2 regions of the Streptomyces sp. 3-6 genome follow, and region 2 is predicted to be linked to the other one. Evidence: predicted binding sites of a transcription regulator. Region 2 holds the regulator's gene; the other holds the start of a gene.
The links. The regulator HrcA, encoded in region 2, represses chaperone genes, less so after heat shock. The targets are predictions, from matches to a motif close to TTNGCACTCNGNNNNNCNGAGTGCNAA.

Region 1 (7,280 bases), on a different contig from region 2:
GGGCAAGACGTACGGGAACCTGATGGTCGACGTGCGCGCCTCCAACGACAAGCTGCGCGCCCGCTCCCACCGGATCGTCGCCCTGGCCACCGGCGCGGACGACGCCGCCGTCGAGCGGGCGCTGACCGCGACCGACGGCGAGGTGAAGCACGCCGTCCTGGTGCTCCTCACCGACGCCGACGCCCCCACCGCCGCCCGCCTCCTCGACGAGGCCGGCGGCCACCTCCGGGTGGCGCTCGCCAAGGCCGGGGGCGCCCCAGGGGCGGACGGCTGACGCCACGGCCGGGCCGGCCGGCAGTCACCGGAGCCCGGAGGGGCGCTGTCACGGTCACGGCTGTGACAGCCTCCGGGGGCCGCTGGGATACTCGTACCGACCCCGGACCCGACCCGGACCCGACCCGGACCCGACCCCTGGCCCGACCCCGGACCGACCCGGACCCGACCCCAGGGACCGACCCGGACCGGTCCCGGAGCGACGGAGACCGAACCCCACCCCACGGAGACGGACGCCATGAACCACGCGCAGCTCACCGCACTGGGGCGTGCCCTGCGCCTCCTCGGCGAACACGGCGAGGCGCTCGGCGCCGACACACCGGACGCCAAGCTGCACGAGGTGAAGGCGGACCTGCGGCGGGCCCTGGACCTGTTGGAGGAGGGCGTCGGCTCGGCGGCGCCGAGCACCCGCTGCCCCGAGCACCCCACCGGCCCGGTCGACAAGAGCGCGCCCGACCTGTGCCTGCTGTGCGAGACGCGCCGGCGCGCCGCCCGCCGCGCCGAGTTCAACGGCCCGGCGCCGCAGCACCCGCCCGCCGAGCCCGTCCCGTCCCGCTACGGGGTGAGCGGCGACCGGCCGCAGCCGCAGCAGCGCTGGCTGCCGGAGCTGTGGAACGGCCAGGCGTGGCAGCTGTGCGGCACCCCGCGCCGGGACCGCCGCGAGGCCGAGATGTACCTCGCCGCCCAACGGCGCGGCCCCCGGCCCGCGATGGCCTACCGGCTCGTGCACGAGTTCACCGACTACGAGGTGCTGCGCGTGTGGGGCACCCCGGTGCGCGTCGACATCGAACCGATGGGCGGCCTCTGACCGCCCCACCGGCCCCACCGGCCCTACCGGCCCCACCGGCCCTACCGCGCCCCCGCCCCCGCCCCCGCGACCGCCGGCACCGGCTGCCGGGCACCGACTGCCGGGCACCGACTGCCGGGCGCCGGCTGCCGGGCGCCGGCTGCCGGGTGCCGGGTGCCGGGTGCCGGCTGTCGGCGGTCGAGGGCCCGGACACGCCCGAGGGCGGCACCCCCTGTCGTCCAGGGAGTGCCGCCCTCGGTCGTGCGTCGGACGGGTCCGATCCTCGGAAGGATCAGAAGTCCATGTCACCGCCCGGCATGCCGCCGCCGGCCGGGGCCGCGTTCTTCTCCGGCTTGTCGGCGATGACGGCCTCGGTGGTGAGGAACAGCGCGGCGATGGAGGCGGCGTTCTGCAGCGCGGAACGGGTCACCTTCGCCGGGTCGATGATGCCTTCGGCGATCATGTCCACGTACTCGCCGGTCGCGGCGTTCAGGCCGTGGCCGACCGTGAGGTTGCGGACCTTCTCCACCACGACGCCGCCCTCGAGACCACCGTTGACGGCGATCTGCTTCAGCGGGGCCTCCAGGGCGAGCTTCACGGCGTTGGCGCCGGTCGCCTCGTCACCCTCGAGCTCCAGCTTCTCGAAGACCTGGGAGGCCTGCAGCAGGGCCACGCCACCACCGGCGACGATGCCCTCCTCGACGGCCGCCTTGGCGTTGCGCACGGCGTCCTCGATGCGGTGCTTGCGCTCCTTGAGCTCCACCTCGGTCGCGGCACCGGCCTTGATGACGGCCACGCCGCCGGCCAGCTTCGCGAGGCGCTCCTGGAGCTTCTCGCGGTCGTAGTCCGAGTCGCTGTTCTCGATCTCGGCGCGGATCTGGTTCACGCGGCCCTGGACCTGGTCGGCCGAGCCCGAACCGTCGACGATGGTCGTCTCGTCCTTGGTGATGACGACCTTGCGCGCCTTGCCCAGCAGGTCGAGGGTGGCGTTCTCCAGCTTGAGACCGACCTCCTCGGAGATGACCTCGCCGCCCGTGAGGATGGCGATGTCGCCGAGCATGGCCTTGCGGCGGTCGCCGAAGCCCGGGGCCTTGACCGCGACGGACTTGAAGGTGCCGCGGATCTTGTTGACGACCAGGGTCGACAGGGCCTCGCCCTCGACGTCCTCGGCGATGATCAGCAGCGGCTTGCCCGACTGCATGACCTTCTCCAGGAGCGGGAGCAGGTCCTTGACGTTGGAGATCTTGGAGTTGGCGATCAGGATGTACGGGTCGTCGAGGACGGCCTCCATACGCTCCATGTCGGTGGCGAAGTACGCCGAGATGTAGCCCTTGTCGAAGCGCATACCCTCGGTGAGCTCCAGCTCCAGACCGAAGGTCTGGGACTCCTCGACGGTGATGACGCCTTCCTTGCCGACCTTGTCCATGGCCTCGGCGATGAGCTCGCCGATCTGGGTGTCGGCGGCGGAGATGGAGGCCGTGGAAGCGATCTGCTCCTTGGTCTCGACGTCCTTCGCCTGCTCCAGCAGGGCGGCGGAGACCGACTCGACGGCCTTCTCGATGCCGCGCTTCAGGGCCATCGGGTTGGCGCCGGCGGCGACGTTGCGCAGGCCCTCCTTGACCAGGGCCTGGGCGAGGACGGTCGCGGTGGTCGTACCGTCACCGGCGACGTCGTCCGTCTTCTTGGCGACTTCCTTGACCAGCTCGGCGCCGATCTTCTCGTACGGGTCCTCGAGCTCGATCTCCTTGGCGATGGAGACACCATCGTTGGTGATCGTGGGGGCGCCCCACTTCTTCTCGAGGACGACGTTGCGGCCCTTGGGGCCGAGCGTCACCTTGACGGCGTCCGCGAGCTGGTTCATGCCGCGCTCGAGGCCGCGCCGCGCCTCCTCGTCGAACGCGATGATCTTGGCCATGTGAAGTGGTCCCTCCAGGACTGGGGGTGATTCCTTCGGACCGCGCCCGCGCCCGCGACGGACGGCTCGCCGGCCTCGTGGTTCCTTGCCCCACACGGCCTGCGGGCCTCACCGACCCGGTCCTTCGTTGTCACTCTCACCTTCAGAGTGCTAACGCCAATGATTAGCACTCGACCCCTCCGAGTGCAAGGCGCTCCCGCGAAGCGGGCCCGTCGGAGGGTCGCGGCGCGCGGGTGCGCCCGCAGGCGTGGCCCGGGAGGGGAACAGGCGCCCCGCGGACACCTCGGCGCGAGGGCTGACGGGGCCCGTGTGCTGGGCGGATGGCGGAGGACGGGGGTGGGGAGGCACCCCGAGCGGGGGCGGCGCGGGGGTGGCACGGGGGCGCGGCCACGCCCTGTACACCTCCTCCTTCGCGCGGGGGCGCGAAGGAGGAGGGAGGCGCGCTCTCAGCGGTCGGCGAACACGGGTGTACGGCGCCGCCCGGACGGGGAGCGCGGGCGGACGGGGCGTACGCGCCGGCCACCCACCCCCGGCGAACGTCGGCGCACGGCCGGCCACCCACCCCGACGGACGGCGGCGCATGACCAGCCACCCACCCCCGGCGGACGGCACGCCGGGCCACCACTCCCGGCGAACGTCGACGCACGGCCGGCCGCCGCCCGCGCCCCCCCGTCCGTGGGGGCGTCGACGCACGGCGAGGGGCCCGCACCCCGGGAGGTGCGGGCCCCTCGTCAGCAGAACCTGCTTGCGGCTGGTAGCGCGTTCAGGCGGTGACGCGAACCATGTCGGCCTGCGGGCCCTTCTGGCCCTGCGAGATCTCGAATTCGACCCGCTGGCCCTCTTCAAGGGTGCGGTACCCGTCCATCTGGATGGCGCTGTAGTGGACGAAAACATCCGCACCACCGTCGACCGCGATGAAGCCGTACCCCTTCTCCGCGTTGAACCACTTGACGGTGCCCTGAGCCATGCCTAACTCCCCTATTACTGGCCCTTGCACAGATCCACACTTCGCGGACCCGGGTCAGACCTCACCCCCCATTGGAGTGGGGGCGTGCGCCGGAACGCGTCGACCGCGGCTGAATGTATCTGTCCAACTGCCGTCTGCAACAGGTCAATCGGACGAGAAATCTGGACGACACCGGTCCGGAATGTTGTGCAACTTCGCCCGAATTCAGGGCAAACCGGGCCGCACAAACGTCACAAAAGCCGCGAAAGGCGCACAGACTTTGGCTACTTATCGTCGGGCGAGCGGCAGGAATTCACGGTTCCCGATCGAGAGACCGGGGCCGCGTTCCCCAACCCTACCGCGTTCAATCCCATGGAATTGCCCCCTCCGTTTCTCTCACGGAGGGGGCAGCGGGTTCCACGCTCGGTAACCGAAGTTACCTACGGTAATGACCGGGCCGGATCAGCCCCCGGCGACCGCCGGAATGATCGAGACGCCGGCGCCGTCCGGCGTCGCCGTCTCCAGGCCCTGCTCGAAGCGCACGTCGTCGTCGTTGACGTAGACGTTGACGAAGCGGCGCAGCTTGCCCTGGTCGTCCAGGACGCGGGCGGCGATGCCCGTGTGGTTCTTCTCCAGGTCCTCGATGACCTCGGCGAGGGTCGTCCCCTCGGCGTTCACCTGGGCCTGCCCACCGGTGTAGGTACGCAGGATGGTCGGGATGCGGACGGTCACGCTCATGCGAGGCCAGCCTCTCGGAAGGAGTCCAGGGTGGGGCGGATGGTGGCGGTCAGGCCGGTGCCGGCGACCGCGTCGAGGGTCTTCAGGCCGTCGCCGGTGTTGAGGACGACGGTGGTCAGCGAGGGATCCAGCAGGCCGCTCTCGACCAGCTTGCGGGTGACGCCGACGGTCACCCCGCCCGCCGTCTCCGCGAAGATGCCCTCGGTGCGCGCGAGCAGCTTGATCGCGTCCACGACCTGCTCGTCGGTCACGTCCTCCACCGCGCCACCGGTGCGGCGGGCGATGTCCAGGACGTAGGGGCCGTCGGCGGGGTTGCCGATGGCGAGCGACTTGGCGATGGTGTCGGGCTTCTGCGGGCGGACGACGTCGTGCCCGGCCTTGAAGGCGGCCGAGACCGGGGAGCAGCCCTCCGCCTGCGCGCCGAAGATCCTGTACGGCCGGTCCTCGACCAGCCCCAGGTCGATCAGCTCCCGCAGCCCCTTGTCGATCTTCGTGAGCTGGGAGCCGGAGGCGATCGGGACGACGATCTGGTCCGGCAGCCGCCAGCCGAGCTGCTCGCAGATCTCGTAGGCGAGCGTCTTGGAGCCCTCGGCGTAGTAGGGGCGCAGGTTGACGTTGACGAAGCCCCAGCCCTCGCCGGCCGGGTCGCCGATCAGTTCGGAGCAGAAGCGGTTGACGTCGTCGTAGTTGCCCTCGATGCCGACGAGTTCGCCCCCGTAGACGGCGGCCATGACGACCTTGCCCTGCTCCAGGTCGTGCGGGATGAACACGCAGGAGCGGAAGCCGGCCCGGGCGGCGGCGGCGCCGACGGCGCCGGCCAGGTTGCCGGTGGAGGAGCAGGACAGGGTGGTGAAGCCGAAGGCGCGGGCGGCCTCCAGGGCCTGGGCGACGACCCGGTCCTTGAAGCTGTGCGTCGGGTTGCCGGAGTCGTCCTTGACGTACAGCCCGCCGGTGACGCCGAGTTCACGGGCCAGGTTGTCCGCCTTGACCAGCGGGGTCCAGCCGGGGTTGAGGTTCGGCTTGCCGGCCACGTCCGCGGGGACGGGCAGCAGGGGCGCGTAGCGCCAGATGTTCGCGGGTCCCGCCTCGATGCGCCGGCGCAGCTCCCCGGCCTCGTAGGACGAGAAGTCGTAGGCGATCTCCAGCGGGCCGAAACACTCCTGGCAGGCGAAGACGGGTCCGAGCGGGACGCGGTGGCCGCACTCGCGGCAGGACAGCGCGGCGGCGGGACCCAGGTCGACGGCGGGGGAACCGGCGGAACCGGCAGAGTCGGCGTTGCTTGCAACGGTCTGCACAGCCATGTGAGGCGAGGCCCTTTCTCCTCATCTTCCTCACGACGCATCTCGCCGTGAGACGGATTTGGCACCTTCCCTAGCCGGGAGCCTCGCCACGTCCGTGTGACAAGAACCGACTGGAGGGTTGCCGGGGCTTCAACGGGCCGTATCCCTCTGCCCCTCTGGATGAGCGGTGTTCAGTTGTCGCGGCGGCGACCCCGGCATGCGGGGACCGTGCGCGTTGTTCAAGACTGTAACCGACGCCCCGGGCGGTTGAGACAGTCGTCCGAAGCGCGAGATGGATCACAGGACCGGACCGGAGTGAGGAGCCGCAGACCGTGCTGGAAGAAGTCGAGCGCTGGCTGATCGACCGGTCCTGGTCCGTGGCCGACCGCCCCCTCCACGCGCTCCTGGCCGCGAAACGCGCCTCGGGGCAGACGGTGAGCGTGGTGCTGCCCGCGCTCGACGAGGAGGCCACCGTCGGCGACATCGTGGCGGTGATCCGGCACGACCTGATGCTCCAGGTGCCGCTGGTCGACGAGATCGTCGTGGTCGACTCCGGCTCGACGGACGGCACCGCCGAGGCCGCCGCGGCGGCCGGCGCCACCGTGGTCCACCGGGACGCGATCCTGCCCCGCATCCCCGCCGTGCCCGGCAAGGGCGAGGTGCTCTGGCGCTCCCTGCTGGTCACCCGCGGCGACATCGTCTGCTTCGTCGACGCCGACCTGCGCGACTTCTCCTCCGACTTCGTCACCGGCATCGTCGGTCCGCTGCTCACCGAGCCGGACGTGCAGCTGGTCAAGGCCATGTACGACCGTCCCCTGGGCGCCGCCGCCGGGCAGGGCGGCCGGGTCACCGAGCTGATGGCGCGCCCGCTCCTCAACATGCACTGGCCGCAGCTCGCCGGTTTCGTCCAGCCCCTCGGCGGCGAGTACGCGGCCCGCCGCTGCCTGCTGGAGCAGCTGCCCTTCCCGGTCGGCTACGGGGTCGAGCTCGGCATGCTGGTCGACGCCCTGCACCTGGCCGGGCTGGACGCCCTCGCCCAGGTCGACGTCGGGGTGCGCAAGCACCGCCACCAGGACGGGCGGGCGCTCGGCCGGATGGCCGCCGCCATCTACCGCACCGCCCAGCTCCGCCTGGCCCGCGGCCACCTGATCCGGCCCGCCCTCACCCAGTTCGAGCGCTCCGACGACGGCTTCGAGCCGCGCACCTACTCCGTCGACACCGAGGAACGCCCGCCCATGCGGGAGATCGCCGAGTACCAGGCGCGCCGGGTGGCCTGATCCTCGACGTTTGGGATTCCGGAGGCCGGGCTAGGTTGGTGCGTATGGCTTCCACGCATGCTGC
Region 2 (7,280 bases):
AAACGCACCCGGCGGGACTGCTTGCCCGCCTCGCGCGCGGTGGCCCGCCACTTGGCGAGGGACTTCAGTCCGCGCTCGCCCTTCCACTGGGTGATGCAGCGCGAGGCCGCCCACGGCACGATCGCGTCGACGCCGACCTCGGTCATCGTCTCCACGGCCAGCTCGCCCCGGTCGCCCTTGGGCAGGGCCTGGACGACGGTGAGGCGGGGCGTTCCGGGTTCCTCCGTGACGACGTCGGCGAGGCGCACGAGCAGCCGGTCCTTGCCCTCGGTCCCCTCGACCCGGCCCTCGGCCCAGCGTCCCGCGCCGTCGGTGAGGACGACGTCCTCCCCGGCCCGCAGGCGTTTGACGGAGACGGCGTGCCGGCCCTCCGGCCCGTCGAGCACGTAGGGGCCCGCCGGGTCGGAATCGAAGCCGTCGACGACGAACACCGGCGCGGTCATCGGGCACCTCCGTCGGACAACGCCGCCCGGGCGGCGGCCAGTTCGGCGGCCAGCACCTCCACCAGCCGCCCGGCGGGCAGTTCCCGGGCCAGCCGGTGGCCCTGGCCCGCCCAGAGCGCCATGCCCTGCGGGTCACCGGCCTTGGCCGCCGCCTTGCGCAGGGGCGCGGCGAGGTGGTGGACGTCGGGGTAGGCGGCGGGCGCGTAGGGGCCGTGCTCGCGCAGGAAGCGGTTGACCAGGGCGCGGGCCGGGCGGCCGGAGAAGGCCCGGGTCAGCTCGGTGCGGACGTGGAGGGGGTCGGTGAGGGCCTGCTTGTGCGCCTCGTGCGCCCCGGACTCGGGGGTGGCGACGAAGGCCGTGCCGAGCTGGGCGGCGTCGGCCCCGGCGGCGAGCACCGCGGCGATCTGGCTGCCGCGCATGATGCCCCCGGCGGCGACCACGGGGATCGAGACGGTCTCGCGGACCTGGGCGAGCAGGGACAGCAGTCCCAGGGCGGAGCCGTCGGCCTCGGGGGCGTCCCGGTGGGTGCCCTGGTGGCCGCCCGCCTCGGCGCCCTGGGCGATCACGGCGTCGGCGCCCGCGCGTTCCACCGCCAGGGCCTCCTCGGGGGTGGTGGCGGTGGCCAGGGTGTACGTGCCGGCCCGGCGGAGCGCTTCGAGGACCTCGGGGGCGGGCACGCCGAAGTGGAACGACACCACCGGCACCGGGTTGTCGAGCAGCACGGCCAGCTTGGCGTCGTAGCCGTCGTCGCGGCCGCTGTCGGGGTCGCCCAGCTCGGTCTCGTACCAGGTCGCCTCGCCGGCCAGCTGGTGCGCGTAGACGCCGACGGCGGCGGGGTCGGGGGTCTCGGGCTGCGGCATGAACACGTTGACGCCGAAGGGGCGGCCGGTCAGTCCGCGCAGCTGCTTGATCTCCTGGTACATCCCGTCCGCGGTCTTGTACCCGGCGGCCAGGAACCCGAGCCCGCCCGCGTCGGACACGGCGGCGGCGAGGCGCGGCACGGCGACCCCTCCCGCCATCGGGGCCTGCACGATCGGGTGCGGGAGGAGATCGGTCAGCGCGGAGGACATGACGGCATGGTGTCACGTCCGCGGGACGCGTCCGAATTGACCCTTCCCGCCGGCACATTCCGTTCGACGGGAGACGCGGGGGCGGGTCGGGGAGGGCGCGGGCGGGCTCCCCGGCCCGCGCGGCCCGGGCCGGGACCGGTCACGGACCGGTCCCGGGGACGCCGTCAGCGGCCGTTGAACGCGTCCTTCAGGCGGGAGAACAGGCCCTGCTGGCCGGGCTGGAACTGCCCCTGGGGACGCTCCTCGCCGCGCAGCTTGGCCAGTTCCCGCAGCAGGCGCTCCTGCTCCGGGTCCAGCTTGGAGGGGGTCTGCACCTCGACGTGCACGATGAGGTCGCCCCGGCCGCCGCCGCGCAGGTGCGTGACGCCCCGGCCGTGCAGCGGGATCGACTGGCCGGACTGGGTGCCGGGCCGGATGTCGACCTCCTCCATGCCGTCCAGCGTCTCCAGCGGCACCTTGGTGCCGAGGGCCGCCGCCGTCATCGGGATGGTCACCGTGCAGTGCAGGTCGTCGCCGCGCCGCTGGAAGGTCGGGTGCGGCAGCTCGTGGATCTCGACGTAGAGGTCGCCGGCGGGCCCGCCGCCGGGGCCGACCTCGCCCTCGCCGGCGAGCTGGATGCGGGTGCCGTTGTCGACACCGGCCGGGATCTTGACGGTGAGGGTGCGCCGGGAGCGGATGCGGCCGTCACCGGCGCACTCCGGGCACGGCGTGGGCACGACCGTGCCGAAGCCCTGGCACTGCGGGCAGGGGCGCGAGGTCATGACCTGGCCCAGGAAGGACCGGGTGACCTGGGAGACCTCGCCCCGGCCGCGGCACATGTCGCAGGTCTGCGCGGTGGTGCCGGGCGCGGCGCCCTCGCCGCTGCACGTGGTGCAGACGACGGCGGTGTCGACCTGGATGTCCTTGGTGGTGCCGAAGGCGGCCTCGTCGAGCTCGACCTCGATGCGGATCATCGCGTCCTGGCCGCGACGGGTGCGCGAGCGCGGTCCGCGCTGCGAGGCCGTGCCGAAGAACGCGTCCATGATGTCGGAGAAGTTGCCGAAGCCACCGGCCCCGAAGCCGCCCGCGCCGCCGCCGGCCGCCTGCGCCAGGGGGTCGCCGCCGAGGTCGTAGACCTGCTTCTTCTGCGGGTCCGACAGCACCTCGTAGGCGGCGTTGATCTCCTTGAACCGCTCCTGGGTCTTCGGATCCGGGTTGACGTCCGGATGGAGCTCGCGGGCGAGCCGCCGGAAGGCCTTCTTGATCTCTTCCTGCGACGCGTCGCGGCGCACGCCGAGTACGGCGTAGTAGTCCGTGGCCACTACGACTCCGCCAGGATCTGTCCGACGTACCGTGCCACTGCGCGTACCGCTCCCATCGTTCCCGGGTAGTCCATGCGGGTCGGTCCGACCACACCCAGTTTGGCGACTGCTTCGCCGCCCGAACCGTAGCCGACCGACACGACGGACGTGGAGTTGAGTCCTTCGTGGGCGTTCTCGTGACCGATACGGACGGTCACGCCCGGATCCTTCGCCTCGCCGAGCAGCTTGAGGAGCACGACCTGCTCCTCGAGTGCCTCCAGGACGGGCCGGATCACCAGGGGGAAGTCGTGTCCGAAACGGGTGAGATTGGCGGTGCCGCCGATCATCAGCCGCTCCTCGTTGTCCTCGACGAGGGTCTCCAGGAGGGTGGAGAGCACGGTCGACACCGCGCCCCGGTCCTCCGGTTCGAACGCCTCCGCGAGGTCCTCGACCAGGCCGGGCACATCCGTGAACCGGCGGCCCGCGACCCGGCTGTTGAGCCGCGCCCGCAGGTCCGCCAGGGACGCCTCGCCGAACGGCGCCGGGCAGTCCACCAGGCGCTGCTCGACCCGGCCGGTGTCCGTGATCAGCACGAGCATCAGGCGGGCCGGGGCGAGCGACAGCAGTTCCACGTGCCGCACCGTCGAGCGGGTCAGCGACGGGTACTGCACCACGGCCACCTGCCGGGTCAGCTGCGCGAGCAGCCGCACCGTGCGGGCCACCACGTCGTCCAGGTCGACGGCGCCCTCCAGGAAGTTCTGGATGGCGCGCCGCTCGGGCGGGCTCATCGGCTTGACCCCGGCGAGCTTGTCGACGAACAGGCGGTAGCCCTTGTCGGTGGGGATGCGCCCGGCGCTGGTGTGCGGCTGGGCGATGTAGCCCTCGTCCTCCAGGGCCGCCATGTCGTTGCGCACGGTGGCCGGGGAGACGCCGAGGTTGTGCCGTTCGGTGAGCGCCTTGGAGCCCACCGGCTCCTCGGTGCCGACATAGTCCTGAACGATGGCGCGCAGCACCTGGAGCCTGCGTTCACTGAGCATCGCGCACACACCTCCAGAAGCGATCCGCCGCTGCCCGTTGCTGGTCCTGGCACTCTTCACATGCGAGTGCCAGACTTCCCCGGCCCAGTGTACGGCCGGGGAGTACGCCCCGGGCAAGGCCCGGCGCGACGGGTTCGCGCAGGTGGGCGTTCTGCCCGCTAGCGTCGCGGTATGACCTTCGATCGGGACGTGTCGGGATGGGAACGGGTGGCGCCGGGGGTGTTCCGGTGCCGCCTTCCGGTGTGGGACTGCACGGCGGGGCTCGTCACCGGTACCGGCGGCGCGCTGCTGGTCGACGCCGGTTCGAGTCTGCGCGAGGGCGCGCGGGTGCGGGCCGAGGCGCAGGCGCTCGCCGGGCGGCGTGTGACGCATCTCGCGCTGACCCACCCCCACTTCGACCATGTGCTGGGGGCCGCGGTGTTCGCGGGCGCGGAGGTGTTCGCGGCGACCGGCCCGGCGGCGGCGTGGTCGGCGGAGGGGCTGCGCGCGGACGCGGTGCGGCACGGGCTGGACGAGCGGGAGGCGGCCGGGGCGGCGGACGCGCTGGTCCGGCCGGGGCACGAGGTGTCCGGCCACGTGGTCGTGGACCTCGGCGGCGGCACGGAGGCGGTGCTGGTGAACGCGGGCCCGGGGCACACCGCGCGGGACCTGGCCGTCCTGGTCCCGGGCGACCCGCCGGTGGTCTTCTGCGGCGATCTGGTGGAGGAGTCGGGCGCACCGCAGGCCGGGCCGGACGCGGTGCCGTCCCGCTGGCCGGACGCCCTGGACCGGCTGCTGGCCCTGGGCGGCCCGGACGCGCGGTACGTGCCCGGTCACGGGGCGGTGGTCGACGCGGCGTTCGTGCGGGCCCAACGCGGGGCGCTGGCGGCCCGGTTCGGCGTGTCGCGCCGGCCGTGACGGGGGCTGCCTCGTATCGTCGGCAGGATGCGCCAGTACTCCGCCGACCTGACCCCTCCCTGGAAGAAGTCCGGCCCGGTGCCCGAGGTGCCCGCCGACCCCGGTCTGGTGGTCGAGGAGCCCGGCACCGGCTTCTGCGGCGCGGTGATCCGCTGCGAGGCCGGCACGGTGACCCTGGAGGACCGTTTCGGCAAGCACCGGGTGTTCCCGTTGGAACCGCGCGGCTTCCTGCTGGAGGGCCGGGTGGTGACGCTGGTGCGGCCCGCCTCCGGACCGTCCCGCCCCAGCCGTACGGCGTCCGGCTCCGTCGCGGTGCCCGGGGCCCGCGCGCGGGTCGCCCGCGCGGGCCGCATCTACGTCGAGGGGCGGCACGACGCGGAGCTGGTCGAGAAGGTGTGGGGCGACGACCTGCGCATCGAGGGCGTGGTCGTGGAGTACCTGGGGGGTGTGAACGACCTGCCGTCGGTCGTCGAGGAGTTCTCCCCCGGCCCCGACGCCCGCCTGGGGGTGCTGGTCGACCACCTCGTGCCGGGCTCCAAGGAGTGGCGCATCGCCGAGGCGGTCACCAGTGAGCACGCGCTGGTGGTGGGCCACCCGTTCATCGACGTCTGGGAGGCGGTGAAGCCCTCCTCGGTGGGCATCCCCGGCTGGCCCCGGGTGCCGCGCGGCCAGGACTGGAAGACGGGGGTGTGCCGGGCGCTGGGCTGGCCGGAGAACACCGGGGCGGCCTGGCAGCACATCCTGGGCCGGGTCCGCTCCTACAAGGACCTGGAGCCGGAGCTGCTGGGCCGGGTGGAGCAACTGATCGATTTCGTCACGGCGCCGGGCGCCTGACGGGGTCGCCGTGCCGCCCGCCCCCGGGCGGCACGGCGCCCGCTCAGTCCACCAGGTCCCGCACCACCGCGTCCGCCAGCAGCCGTCCGCGCAGGGTGAGGGCCGCGCGGCCCTCCTCGTACGCGGCCGGCCGGAGCAGCCCGTCGCGCAGCGCACGGTCCGCCGCCGCCCGCCCCTCCGTCCGCAGGAGCGAGAGCGGGACCCCCTCCTCCAGCCGCAGTTCCAGCAGGATCCGCTCCACCCGCCGGTCCTCGTCCGACAGCAGCTCCCGGCCCGCGCCCGGCGAGCGGCCCTGCGCGAGGGCCGCCGCGTACGCCCCCGGGTGCTTGACGTTCCACCACCGCACCCCGCCCACGTGGGAGTGCGCGCCGGGCCCCGCGCCCCACCAGTCGGCGCCCCGCCAGTACAGCTCGTTGTGCAGGCAGCGCCCGGCGTCGGAGGTCGCCCAGTTCGACACCTCGTACCAGGCGAAGCCCGCGGCGGACAGCGCCTCCTCCGCGATCAGGTAGCGGTCGGCGTGCACGTCGTCGTCGGTCATCGGGACCTCGCCGCGCCGGATGCGACGGGCGAGCTGCGTGCCCTCCTCGACGATGAGCGCGTACGCGGAGACGTGGTCGGGCCCGGCACCGACCGCCGCGTCCAGCGAGGCCCGCCAGTCGTCGTCGGACTCGCCGGGGGTGCCGTAGATCAGGTCGAGGTTGACGTGGTCGAAGCCGGCGGCGCGGGCCTCGGCGACGCACGCCTCGGGACGGCCGGGGGTGTGGGTGCGGTCCAGCACCTTCAGCACGTGCTGCCGGGCGCTCTGCATGCCGAACGAGATCCGGTTGAAGCCGCCCTCGCGGAGGGCCGCCAGGTAGGCCGGGTCGACGGACTCGGGGTTCGCCTCCGTGGTCACCTCGGCGTCGGCGGCCAGCCCGAACTCCTCCCGGATCGCCTCCAGCATCCGCACCAGGTCACCGGCCGCCAGCAGCGTAGGCGTCCCGCCGCCGACGAACACCGTGCGCACCTCGCGCGGGTCGTCGCCGAGGACCTTCCGGGCCAGCCGGACCTCGTCGACGAGCGTGGCGGCGTAGTTGTCCCGGGAGGCCAGCACGCCGCCGGAGCCGCGCAGCTCGGTGGCGGTGTAGGTGTTGAAGTCGCAGTAGCCGCAGCGGGTGGCGCAGTACGGGACGTGCAGGTAGAAGCCGAGGGGCCGGTCGGCCGCCCCGGCGAGGGCGGAGGCGGGCAGGGCACCGTCGGCGGGGACGGGCTCGCCGTCGGGGAGTGCGGAGGGCATGTGCTCCATTGTCCCGCACCGGCGGTGTCACTCGGCCTGGAGCACCATCAGGGCGAGATCGTCGGCCGGCGGGCTGTCGCCGAAGTCGTGGACGAGGCGGGTGAGGCGCTCCGCCGTCGTCCCGGCGTCCAGGCCGGCGCAGCTCGCCAGGGCCGCCGCCAGCCCGTCCCCGTCGTCGAACTGGCGGGAGCCGGACCGCCGCTCGGTGACGCCGTCGGTGACACAGAGCAGGGTGTCGCCGGAGCGCAGCTCGAAGGTGTCGCTGCCGTAGGCGGCGTCCTCGACGACGCCGAGCAGGGTCTGGGGCCGGGCGACCGTGCGGACCGCGCCGTCCGGGCCGAGGAGCAGCGGCAGGGGATGCCCGGCGGAGGCGACGGTGCAGCGGACCCCGCCGTCGACCGGGACGAGTTCGCCGTAGAGGAGGGACAGGAAGCGGGTCTGGG

Region 1: groL (chaperonin GroEL) is a predicted target of HrcA. The motif match lies at 3,139-3,165, and genes of this name have one in related genera.

Annotation. Positions count from the first base shown of each region.
Region 1 is NZ_JBWHZP010000015.1:33,437-40,716, forward strand. It holds gene murQ (N-acetylmuramic acid 6-phosphate etherase) at 1-274, shown strand, start outside; gene AC02VZ_RS19560 (hypothetical protein) at 512-1,081, shown strand; gene groL (chaperonin GroEL) at 1,353-2,975, opposite strand; gene AC02VZ_RS19570 (cold-shock protein) at 3,739-3,942, opposite strand; gene AC02VZ_RS19575 (MoaD/ThiS family protein) at 4,384-4,659, opposite strand; gene thrC (threonine synthase) at 4,656-5,960, opposite strand; SAM riboswitch class I at 5,979-6,126, opposite strand; gene AC02VZ_RS19585 (glucosyl-3-phosphoglycerate synthase) at 6,272-7,216, shown strand; gene AC02VZ_RS19590 (alpha,alpha-trehalose-phosphate synthase (UDP-forming)) at 7,261-7,280, shown strand, end outside.
Region 2 is NZ_JBWHZP010000001.1:226,711-233,990, reverse strand. It holds gene AC02VZ_RS00910 (16S rRNA (uracil(1498)-N(3))-methyltransferase) at 1-443, opposite strand, end outside; gene AC02VZ_RS00905 (nitronate monooxygenase) at 440-1,513, opposite strand; gene dnaJ (molecular chaperone DnaJ) at 1,678-2,814, opposite strand; gene hrcA (heat-inducible transcriptional repressor HrcA) at 2,814-3,830, opposite strand; gene AC02VZ_RS00890 (MBL fold metallo-hydrolase) at 4,002-4,727, shown strand; gene AC02VZ_RS00885 (DUF3097 domain-containing protein) at 4,755-5,561, shown strand; gene hemW (radical SAM family heme chaperone HemW) at 5,605-6,837, opposite strand; gene AC02VZ_RS00875 (SpoIIE family protein phosphatase) at 6,865-7,280, opposite strand, start outside.